DNA from 3 places in the Hydrogenophaga sp. PBL-H3 genome. Region 3 is predicted to be linked to each of the others. Evidence: predicted binding sites of a transcription regulator. Region 3 holds the regulator's gene; each other region holds the start of a gene.
The links. The regulator sigma-54, encoded in region 3, starts transcription at its own class of promoters, with help from an activator protein. The targets are predictions, from matches to a motif close to TGGCANGNAANCTGCTTT.

Region 1 (3,403 bases), 1.2 Mb from region 3:
ATGGCGGGCTGGCGGCTTCGGTTGACCCCGGCCAGCCACGCGTTTTGCGCGCCGATGATGCGGTCCAGCGCCACGGTGGTGTCCCAGGTTTCGGGCGTGCTGTGGTAGTCGCGCACCAGGCTGGTCACCGTGGTCTGGGCCGCTTCGCGCCCCAGGCCGCCGGCGCTGACCCCGTCGGCAATGGCCACGATGGAGCCCATGTCTTCCTGCCCCTCGGGCGGCAGCATGGCGGCGCAGAAATCTTCGTTGGGCTCCTTGCGGCCGGCCTTGCAGACAAATCCGATGTCGATGTCAAAGGCCACAGCGCATCACCCCATCAGCATCTGCATGCTGCGCTCGTACTCGGCCGACAGCTGCTCGAAAGCCTGGAGCAGGCTTTCGCTGGCCACGGCCAGACCTTCGAGCCGCAGCAGCCGGTCGCGCCCCGCGGGGCGCTGGATGTGGGCGGCACCGGCGAGCACCTGCTCCCATTCCTGGGCCGCAGCCTCCAGCGTGCGGCGGATTTCCGGGGTGGACAGGGGCAGGCCATTGAGCATGGCCAGGCCCGACTCGAAATCCCGCTGCGCCCCGACCAGGGCAGCGTCATTGGCGGGCGCGCGCTCACCGTCCTCCATCAGGTGCATCAGCGCGCACTTGGCAAACCGCTGGCACAGCATGCGCTGGCGCCCTGCGGTGTTGAGCAGCTTCAGCGGCGGGGCCGAGCCCGCGCTCTCCAGGCTCGCCGTGAGGCGCTCGGCCTCCTGCAGCAAGCGCTCTGCGAGCTCGTCCACCTGCGCCACCTGGCCTGCCGCAGGCTTGCCCTTGAGGGTCGGTTTGAGGCGCTGCCACGTGGCCTCCACCTGGGCCAGCAGGTCGCCGAAAGTGGGCGCCGAGAGCGTCTTGCCCAGCAGCGCGATGTTGGCGTCCACGCGCTGGATCGAGTCGTCCAGCAGCGCCTGCTGCTGGCGCGGCTGCACTTCGGCCAGGCGCAGCAGATGGAGCTTGACCAGGCGTTGCGAGAGCATGCGCAGCTGCCCGGCCCGGTTCACCCCTTCGGCGAAGTGGGCCGACTGGATGATGTGCTGCGACACCTGGCCCAGCCGCTGGTTGCTGTGCATGGAGGCGGTGCGCAGGATCTGAAAGGCATCGTCATCGGACACCTGCCGCGCGCGCATCAGGATGCCCTTGGCGCGCTCCACCATCTTGCGGTCCTCGAAACGCTGGGACACGTCGCGCAACTGCTCCTGCAACGCCTGTTCGCGCCGGAAACGCGCCTGCGCCAGGTGAACGAGCGCGCGCAGGCGATGCGCCGCGTAACCGTTGACCACGTAGACGTGCACGCCGCATGCCACGGCCTGCTCGATGTGGCCGGCATCGCTGTCGGTGGTGAACACGATCACCGGGCACGGTGCGGTGTCGGCCAGCGCCTGCGTGGCCTTGAACAGTGCATCGGCACTCGCCGACACCTCGCCGATCACCACATCTGGTGCATGGCGCACAACGCCCTGCACCAGTTTGCTGCAGCCCTCTTCCTGCGCAATGACATCGATGCCCATGGCCTCCAGGTCAAGCGCGAGCGGCAAGTTGGCCTGGGGGCCGCTCCGAAAAACCAGCGCAGATGTCATATGAATCAAGAGCTTGTGAGTGAATACCGGGCCCAGCCCCGGCAACCGCAGCACGCTGCGTGCCGGCTAGGCGCTGCACTGCCGCGGGGTGTCGATGATATGGCACACGTTTTGCATGGTTCAACGCAGACGTGACGAAGCGTCTGACCCCGACCGCAGTGTCGCGGGACTGTGCACAACGACGTGCGCAGCGAGACAACGGGGCCCGCCAACAGAGGCGCGCCTCAGCCCGGCTTCTCGGCCGGAACAACCGCATATCCCATTTTTCTGGTGCCCAGGCTCAAGGCGCGCGTGCGCGCAGCGTTCACTGGCACGGGGTATGCACCTGACGCTTTCGAATCACAACTGGAGTAGCCGCGATGAAGAAATCAAGACTGGTGATGGTGGGCAACGGCATGGCCGGCGTGCGCACGCTCGAGGAGCTGCTCAAGATCGCCCCCGACCTCTACGACATCACGGTGTTCGGCTCCGAGCCCCACCCCAACTACAACCGCATCCTGCTCTCGCCGGTGCTCGCCGGTGAGCAGACGCTGGACGAGATCGTGCTCAACGACTGGGCCTGGTACACCGACAACGGTGTCACGCTGCACGCGGGCAAGACCGTGACCGAGGTGGACCGCATCAAGCGCGTGGTGCGCGCCACCGATGCCGACGGCAGCGTGATCGAGGCACCCTACGACCGCCTCATCATGGCCACCGGCTCCAACCCCTTCATGCTGCCGCTGCCCGGCAAGGACCTGCAAGGCGTGCTGGCCTACCGCGACATCGCCGACACGCAGGCCATGATCGACGCGGCCACGAAATACAAACACGCGGTCGTCATCGGCGGCGGCTTGCTGGGCCTGGAAGCGGCCAACGGACTGATGAAGCGCGGCATGACAGTGAGCGTGGTGCATGTGGCGCCCTGGCTCATGGAACGCCAGCTCGACGACGTGGCGGGCAAGCTGCTGCAGCAGTCGCTGGAGACGCGCGGCATGAAGTTCCTGATCGGTGCGCAGACGCAGGAGCTGGTGGGCAACGACGAAGGCCGCGTGAAGGCGATCCGCTTCAAGGACGGTACCGAGCTGCCGGCCGACCTGGTGGTGATGGCCGTCGGCATCCGCCCCAACACCGCGCTGGCCGAGAGCATGCGCCTGCACGTGAACAAAGGCATCGTGGTCAGCGACACGCTGCAGACCGTGACCGACCCGCGCATCTACGCGGTGGGCGAATGCGCGGCGCACCGCGGCATCGCCTACGGTCTGGTGGCACCGCTGTTCGAACAGGGCAAGGTGCTGGCCACACATCTCGCAGAGTTCGGCATCGGCCGCTACGTGGGCTCGCTCACGTCGACCAAGCTCAAGGTCACCGGCATCGACCTGTTCAGTGCCGGCAACTTCACCGGCGGCGCCAACACCGAAGAAATCGTGATGAGCGACCCCTCGGGCGGCGTCTACAAGAAGCTGGTGATCCAGGACGACAAGCTCGTGGGCGCCTGCCTGTACGGCGACACGGTGGACGGCTCCTGGTACTTCAAGCTGCTGCGCGACGGCCGCAGCGTAGCCGACATTCGCGACAAGCTGATGTTCGGCGAGTCCAACATCGGCGACGTGGGCCACCAGGGCCAGAGCAAGGCCTCGGCCATGGCCGACACCGACGAGGTGTGTGGCTGCAACGGCGTGACCAAGGGCGCCATCTGCAAGGCCATCAAGGACAAGGGCCTGTTCACGCTGGAAGAGGTGCGCAAGCAGACCAAGGCCAGCGCCAGCTGCGGCTCGTGCACCGGCTTGGTGGAGCAGATCCTGATGTTCACCGCTGGC
Region 2 (3,403 bases), 200 kb from region 3:
CGCAGCGGCGGAGCGTGGGGGCTCTTTTTTACCCGCTACCGGATTCCGCCCACGTAGCGGGCGTCCGGGTCCTCGCTCTCCTTGCGCGACCCGCCAAAGGCCGAGATCAGCGTGGATTCGATGAAGCCGCTGTGCTGCCCCGGCACCGAATGGGCAAACCCGCCCGATCGCGGCGTGGCCGCCTGCTGGGCCGTGGTTGTGCTGACCTGGCCGGCTTTCAGCGTGTCGGCGGCGGCCTGCAGCAAGGGCTTGCGCCCGGGTGCTGCGATCAGCGGAAGGGCGGTTTCGAGTTTGTCGGCCAGGGCCCGCAGGTCGGCGTGTTCGTCCGCCGTGGCCTTTTCGCGCGTGAAGCGCACGATCTCGCGCGCGTAGTCCGCATTGCTGGTCAGCCACTCGGTGTCGGTCACGCGGCCGGTCTTGCGCCGCAGCAACACATGCAGGTGCGCGGCCATGGCAAACACGTCGTTGGAGGTCATGAGGGGGTGCCTCAGTGGCCAAGCTGCTCGTTGTGCAGCGACACGTCAAGCCCGGCGCGCTCCTCGAACTCGCGCACGCGCAGCGAGGTGAAGCGCGAGGTGATCCACAGCACCACGGCCGTCATGACCAGGCTGTAGGCCAGCACGGCCACACAGGCGATCACCTGTGCCAGCAGGCTCGATTCCACGCCCGAGATCGCCGGGTCGGCCAGCAAGCCGGTGAGCAGCGCGCCCACCAGGCCGCCCACACCGTGTACGCCAAACACATCGAGCGAGTCGTCGGCGCGCAGCTTGCGCTTGAGCGCGGTGGCGCCCCAGTAGCAGGCCACACCCGCCACCAGGCCAATGATGAGCGCGCTGCGCGGCGTGACAAAGCCCGCCGCCGGGGTGATGGCCACCAGACCCGCCACCACACCCGAGCACAGGCCCAGCAGCGAGGCGCGTTTGCGCGCCAGCCACTCGGCGCCCATCCACGAAAGCGCGCCCGCGGCCGCCGCGATGTGCGTGACCGCCATGGCCAGGCCGGCGCGGCCGTCGGCGGCCAGCGCGGAGCCGGCGTTGAAGCCGAACCAGCCCACCCACAAGAGGCCGGTGCCGGCCATGGTGAGTCCGAGGTTGAACGGAATGAACGGCTCGCGGCCATAGCCCTCGCGCGGGCCCAGCGCGTAGGCGCAGACCAGCGCTGCGGCGCCGGCGTTGATGTGCACCACCGAGCCACCCGCGAAATCCAGCGCGCCGAGTTGCGCCAGCCAGCCGCCCGGCTCCCACACCCAATGCGCGATGGGTGCGTACACCAGCAGCAACCACAGGCCGGTGAAGGTGAGCAGCGCGCCGAAGTGCATGCGCTCCACCAGCGCACCCACCACCAGCGCGCAGGTGATGATGGCAAAGGTGAGCTGGAACATGGCAAACACCGATTCGGGCACGTGTTTGGCTATGTGGCTCACGGCCACCTGCGAGGTGGAGCCGAGGAACTCCATGCCCGAGAAGCCGATGCGCTCCCAGCCGCCGATGAAGCCGCCGAGCGCGCCACCCGGTGTGAACGCCAGCGAGTAAGCAACCCCGAACCACAGCAGGCTCACCACGGCGGCAATGCCGACCACGCTGGCCATGGTGTTGATCACGTTGAAGCGGCGAACCATGCCGCCGTAGAAGAGTGCAATGCCGGGCAAGGTCATGAGCAGGACCAGCGCGGTGCTGACCATGAGCCAGGCGGTGTCCGCACCCTGGATCGTGCTGGCCGCCACCAGCCCTGGCGACGTGAGCGGGGGGGCAGCGGGCGCCGTGGGTGCTGCGCTTTGTGCTGCGGCCGTCAGGGGCCCCAGCAAGGCGGCCATCAGGCCAGGCAATGAAAGAAGGTTTCTCGGGTTGCGGGGTGGACGAAGAAGGGCGTTCACACGGTTATGGTGCATTTTGTTACCTGTTTCCAACGACCCCGGGGCCAGTGCATATCCTGTGCCAAGGGTTCTCCCGGCCAAGGGAAAGCCCGGATGCACAGCGCTGGTGCGGACCGTTAAAGTCTCCGCACTCGCTCAAGCGCACTGCGCTGGTGACCGCGGGGGACCGAGGAGACAACCCAGTCCAATCATAAAAACGTGTTTCAGCGTCCCCAGAGATGCCAGATTCCTCAAACCGACCCTCGTGGTCGGTTTTTTTTCGCCGGAGCGTGGGGGCGACAGGGCCCGCCGCCGGGCCGTTCCCAAGGCGGGTCGAACCCCCTTGGGGGTCAGCGACCCGCGAAGCGGCGGAGCGTGGGGGCGACAATCCCCGGATGGAATTGCTTCTTGTCTCGCTGGCTTCGTTCTTCGCCGGCTTCGTGGATTCGATCGTGGGCGGCGGCGGCCTCATCCTCGTGCCCGCACTGTTCGCCATGTTTCCCACCACCCACCCGGCCACGCTGTTCGGCGTGAACAAGGGTGCCTCGGTGTGGGGTACTGCGGCGGCCACCTTGCAGTACGCCCGGCGCGTGAACATGCCGTGGCACGCCCTGCTGCCCGCGGCGGCTGTGGGCTTTGCGGGATCGATGGCCGGGGCCTGGACGGTGACCGTGATCTCGCCCGATTTCCTGCGCCGCGCGCTGCCCCTGGTGTTGCTGGGCGTGCTGGGCTACACACTGGCGCGCAAGGACCTCGGGCGCCACCACGCACCGCGCTTCAGCGGTCGGCAGGAAGCCGCCGCCGCCTGCGTGCTCGGCCTGACGATTGGCTTCTACGATGGCTTCTTCGGACCGGGCACGGGCAGCTTTTTCGTGTTCCTGTTCGTGCGCTGGCTGGGCTACGACTTCCTGCACGCCAGCGCCAGCGCCAAGCTCATCAACACCGCCACCAACCTCGCCGCCCTGATGCTGTTCGCCTGGAAGGGCCACGTGTGGTGGCATTTCGTGCTGGCCATGGCCACGGCGAACGTGGTGGGCAGCCTGCTGGGCACGCGCCTGGCGCTCAAGCACGGCAGCGGTTTCGTGCGCATCGCGTTCATCGTGGTGGTGTCGGCGCTGATCCTGAAGACGACCTACGACGCCTGGCTCAGGTAGCCCCCTGCGCCGCGAAGCGGCGCCTCTACTGCGGCGGCCAGGGGCGTTCACTGGCCTTCAGCGGCACGCCCATGGGGGCGCTGGCCTGGCCCGCGCGCACGGCGGCCAGGTCTTGCGGGTTCGGGTACTGGTCCAGCAGCAGGTAGTCGAACACGCGCCGCGCGATCGGTGCTGCGTGCGCCGCGCCAAAGCCGGCGTTCTCCACCACCACCGCAATCGCCACGCGCGGCTGGTCGACCGGCGCGAAGGCCACGTACAGCGCGTGGTCGCGTTGAAACTCTTCGAGTTTGCGCGCGTCGTAGCGGTCTCGCTGGCCGATCGTCACCGCCTGTGCCGTGCCGGTCTTGCCACCGCTGGCATACCCGGCATTGGCGAACACGCGGGTGGACGTGCCCTC
Region 3 (3,403 bases):
AAGGGTGAGGTCGTCGGCCTTCTGGGGCCCAACGGCGCGGGCAAGACCACCTCGTTCTACATGCTGGTGGGCCTGCTGCGTTCGGACGCCGGAACGATCCTGCTCGATGGTCAGGCCATCCAGGACCTGCCCATCCACCGCCGCGCGCGCCTGGGCCTGGGCTACCTGCCGCAGGAGGCATCGATCTTTCGCAAGCTCAACGTGGCCGACAACGTGCGCGCCGTGCTGGAACTGCAGCAGGACGAGGCCGGCAAGGCGCTGAGCAAGGCCGCCATCGAGGCCCGCCTCGACGAGTTGCTCAAGGACCTGCACGTGGACCACCTGCGCGACTCGCCCGCGCCTGCCCTGTCGGGCGGTGAGCGCCGCCGGGTCGAGATCGCCCGGGCGCTCGCCACCAATCCGCGCTTCATCCTGCTCGACGAGCCCTTCGCCGGCATCGACCCGATCGCCGTGATCGAGATCCAGCGCATCATCGGTTTCCTCAAGTCGCGCGGCATCGGCGTGCTCATCACCGACCACAACGTGCGCGAGACCTTGGGTATCTGCGACCGCGCCTACATCATCAACGACGGCCACGTGCTCACCAGCGGCACGCCGGCCGAGATCGTTGAAAACGCCGACGTGCGCCGCGTGTACCTCGGCGAACATTTCAGGATGTGATGACCCCCACGCTCGTCACTTCGTGTACTTCGCTGCCCCCCGAGGGGGCTGATTCGCCTTGGGGCGGCCCGGCGGCGAATCGTCTCGCCGTTTGCTCACTGGCGTTTTCATGAAACAAGGCCTGTCACTCAGGGTTTCGCAGCACCTGGCGCTCACGCCCCAGTTGCAGCAATCCATCCGCCTGCTGCAACTCTCCACGCTGGAGATGGCGCAGGAGGTCGAGCAAATGCTCGACGAGAATCCGTTCCTCGAACGCTCCGAAGACCTGGCCGAGCGCGAAGCGTTTGGCCTGGAGCAGACCGACGCGCCGGTGAGCGTGGGCGAGCAGATCGCCGAGGCCGCCCTGCCCGAAGCGCCCGGACCGATGCTCTCCAGCACCGAATCGAGCAGCAGCACGAGCAGCGACAGCAGCGAAGGCGATGCCATCGAAGGCAAGCTCGACGGCGCCACGCCGGTGGAAGAGAGCTGGGAGGGCGACGGCACGGTGGAGATGGCGCCCGACGACAGCGAGTGGGGTGGCGACGCGCCCGCGCGCAACAACAATTCGTCGGGCGACGACGACACCGCGAGCGCTGCCGATCTGGCCCGAGCCCACATCAGCCTGCAGGACCACCTGCATGACCAGGCGCGCTGCCTGCGTCTCTCGGACGAAGACCGCGCCGCGCTGTACTTCCTGATCGAATCGCTCAGCGACGACGGCTACATCGAAGACAGCCTGGCCGAGCTGGCTGCGGCCTGGCAGGCCCTGTCGGGACGTGTGCAAACCGACGACCCCAACGAAGGTCTGGAAGAACGCGAGGCGCTGGAGCAGCGCCTGACCATGGCCCTGCAACTGCTGCAGCACATGGAGCCTTCCGGTGTGGGCGCGCGCAGCCTGGCCGAATGCCTGCGCCTGCAGATCCTGGAACTGCGCAACACGCCCGAGGCGCGCGCGGCCCTGGCCATCTGCGGGCAGTCCATGGAGTTGGTGGCCAAGCGCGATGTGAAGCGCCTGTGCAACCTGTGCGGCCTGGACGATGAAACCGTGCGCGCCGCACTCGGCCTCATTGCGCGGCTGGAACCCAAGCCGGGTCGCCGCTTCCTGGACCTGGAGCGCAACGTGGTCGTGCCCGACGTGCTGGTCACGCGCGCTGGCCGCGGCTTCAAGGTGCTGCTCAACCCCGAGGTGATGCCCCGCCTGCGCGTGCACGATGTGTACGCCAGCGCCATGCGCCAGAACCGCGGTGGACGCGACAACGGCGGCGAGGCCGGCCACGCCGCCATGCAGCAGCGCCTGCAGGAGGCGCGTTGGTTCATCAAGAACATCCAGCAGCGCTTCGACACCATCCTGCGCGTGTCCAGCGCCATCGTGGAACGCCAGCGCAATTTCTTCATGCACGGCGAACTCGCCATGCGCCCGCTGGTGCTGCGTGAGATCGCCGACGAGCTCGGCCTGCACGAATCCACCATCAGCCGCGTGACCACCGCCAAGTACATGGCCACGCCCTTCGGCACCTACGAGCTCAAGTACTTCTTCGGCTCGTCGCTGGGGACCGAGACCGGTGGCAACGCGTCGAGCACGGCCGTGCGCGCGCTGCTCAAGCAGTTCATCGCCGCCGAAGAAGCCGCCAAGCCGCTGTCGGACAACCAGCTCTCCGATCTGCTGCGCGAACAGGGCATCGAATGCGCGCGCCGCACCGTGGCGAAGTACCGCGAGGCGCTGCGAATCGCGCCCGCGAACCTCAGAAAATCGCTTTGAACCAGTTACAAGTTTTCCTGCCCTGCGCCGCCGGCGTTGAGGACATGCTCGCCGCTGAAGTGAAGCGCATCACCGGCGTGGACGCACCGCACAAGGCGCGCGGCGGTGTGGCGCTCAACGCTTCGTGGCGCGACGCCATGCGCCTGAACCTGCACAGCCGCCTCACGCAGCGCGTGCTGGTGCAGCTCTGGCACGGTGGCTACCGCTCTGAACAAGACCTGTACCACGCCGCCAGCGAGGTGGCATGGGAGATCTGGTTCACGCCGGCTCAGACCATCAAGGTCGAGATCACCGCGCAGCACAGCCCGCTGACTTCGCTGAACTTCGCCGCACTCAAGGTGAAAGACGCGATCTGCGACCGCTTCCGCGAGAAGCGCGGCGAGCGCCCCAGCGTCAACACCACCTGGCCCGACGTGCGCATCTACGTGCACCTGACCACCGAGACGGTGAGCCTGTACATCGACACCTCGGGTGAGCCGCTGTTCAAGCGCGGCTGGCGCGAGGACAAGGGCGACGCCCCGCTGAAGGAAACCCTGGCCGCGGCCATGATCGCCGCCACCGGCTGGGACGCCTGCGCCGACCAGCCGCTGGACGACATCGTGCCGCTGTACGACCCCTGCTGCGGCAGCGGCACGGTGGTGATCGAGGCCGCGCAGATCGCGCTCAACATCGCGCCGGGTTTTCTGCGCCGCTTCGCGTTCGAGAAGCTGTTGCCGTTCCAGCCGCATGTGTGGCAACCCATCCTGGACGATGCAGAGCGCCAGCAACGCGACTGGCCCGAAGGGCATCCACCCATCGTCTTCGGCAGCGACGTGTCGTTCCGCATGGTCGACTTCGCGCAGCGCAACGCCGAGCGCGCGGGCGTGGCCCACGCCATCGAGCTGCGCGGTGGTGATGCACTGCAGCGCATGCCGCCCAGCAACAAACCCGGCGTGATGCTGCTCAACCCGCCCTACGGCGAGCGCATCGCCGCCGCTGGTGTGGCGGGGCAAAGCTCGGAAGACC

Region 1: the regulator sigma-54 is predicted to act here: its motif matches at 1,705-1,722, upstream of nirB (nitrite reductase large subunit NirB).
Region 2: the regulator sigma-54 is predicted to act here: its motif matches at 1,920-1,937, upstream of F9Z44_RS01215 (ammonium transporter).

The regions. Positions count from the first base shown of each region.
Region 1 covers NZ_CP044972.1:1,683,826-1,687,228, reverse strand. The annotation lists gene F9Z44_RS08020 (bifunctional protein-serine/threonine kinase/phosphatase) at 1-302, opposite strand, end outside; gene F9Z44_RS08015 (type IV pili methyl-accepting chemotaxis transducer N-terminal domain-containing protein) at 309-1,604, opposite strand; gene nirB (nitrite reductase large subunit NirB) at 1,964-3,403, shown strand, end outside.
Region 2 covers NZ_CP044972.1:257,556-260,958, forward strand. The annotation lists gene F9Z44_RS22725 (hypothetical protein) at 36-476, opposite strand; gene F9Z44_RS01215 (ammonium transporter) at 488-1,813, opposite strand; gene F9Z44_RS01220 (sulfite exporter TauE/SafE family protein) at 2,248-3,006, shown strand; gene mrdA (penicillin-binding protein 2) at 3,032-3,403, opposite strand, start outside.
Region 3 covers NZ_CP044972.1:456,836-460,238, forward strand. The annotation lists gene lptB (LPS export ABC transporter ATP-binding protein) at 1-660, shown strand, start outside; gene rpoN (RNA polymerase factor sigma-54) at 770-2,398, shown strand; gene F9Z44_RS02185 (THUMP domain-containing class I SAM-dependent RNA methyltransferase) at 2,395-3,403, shown strand, end outside.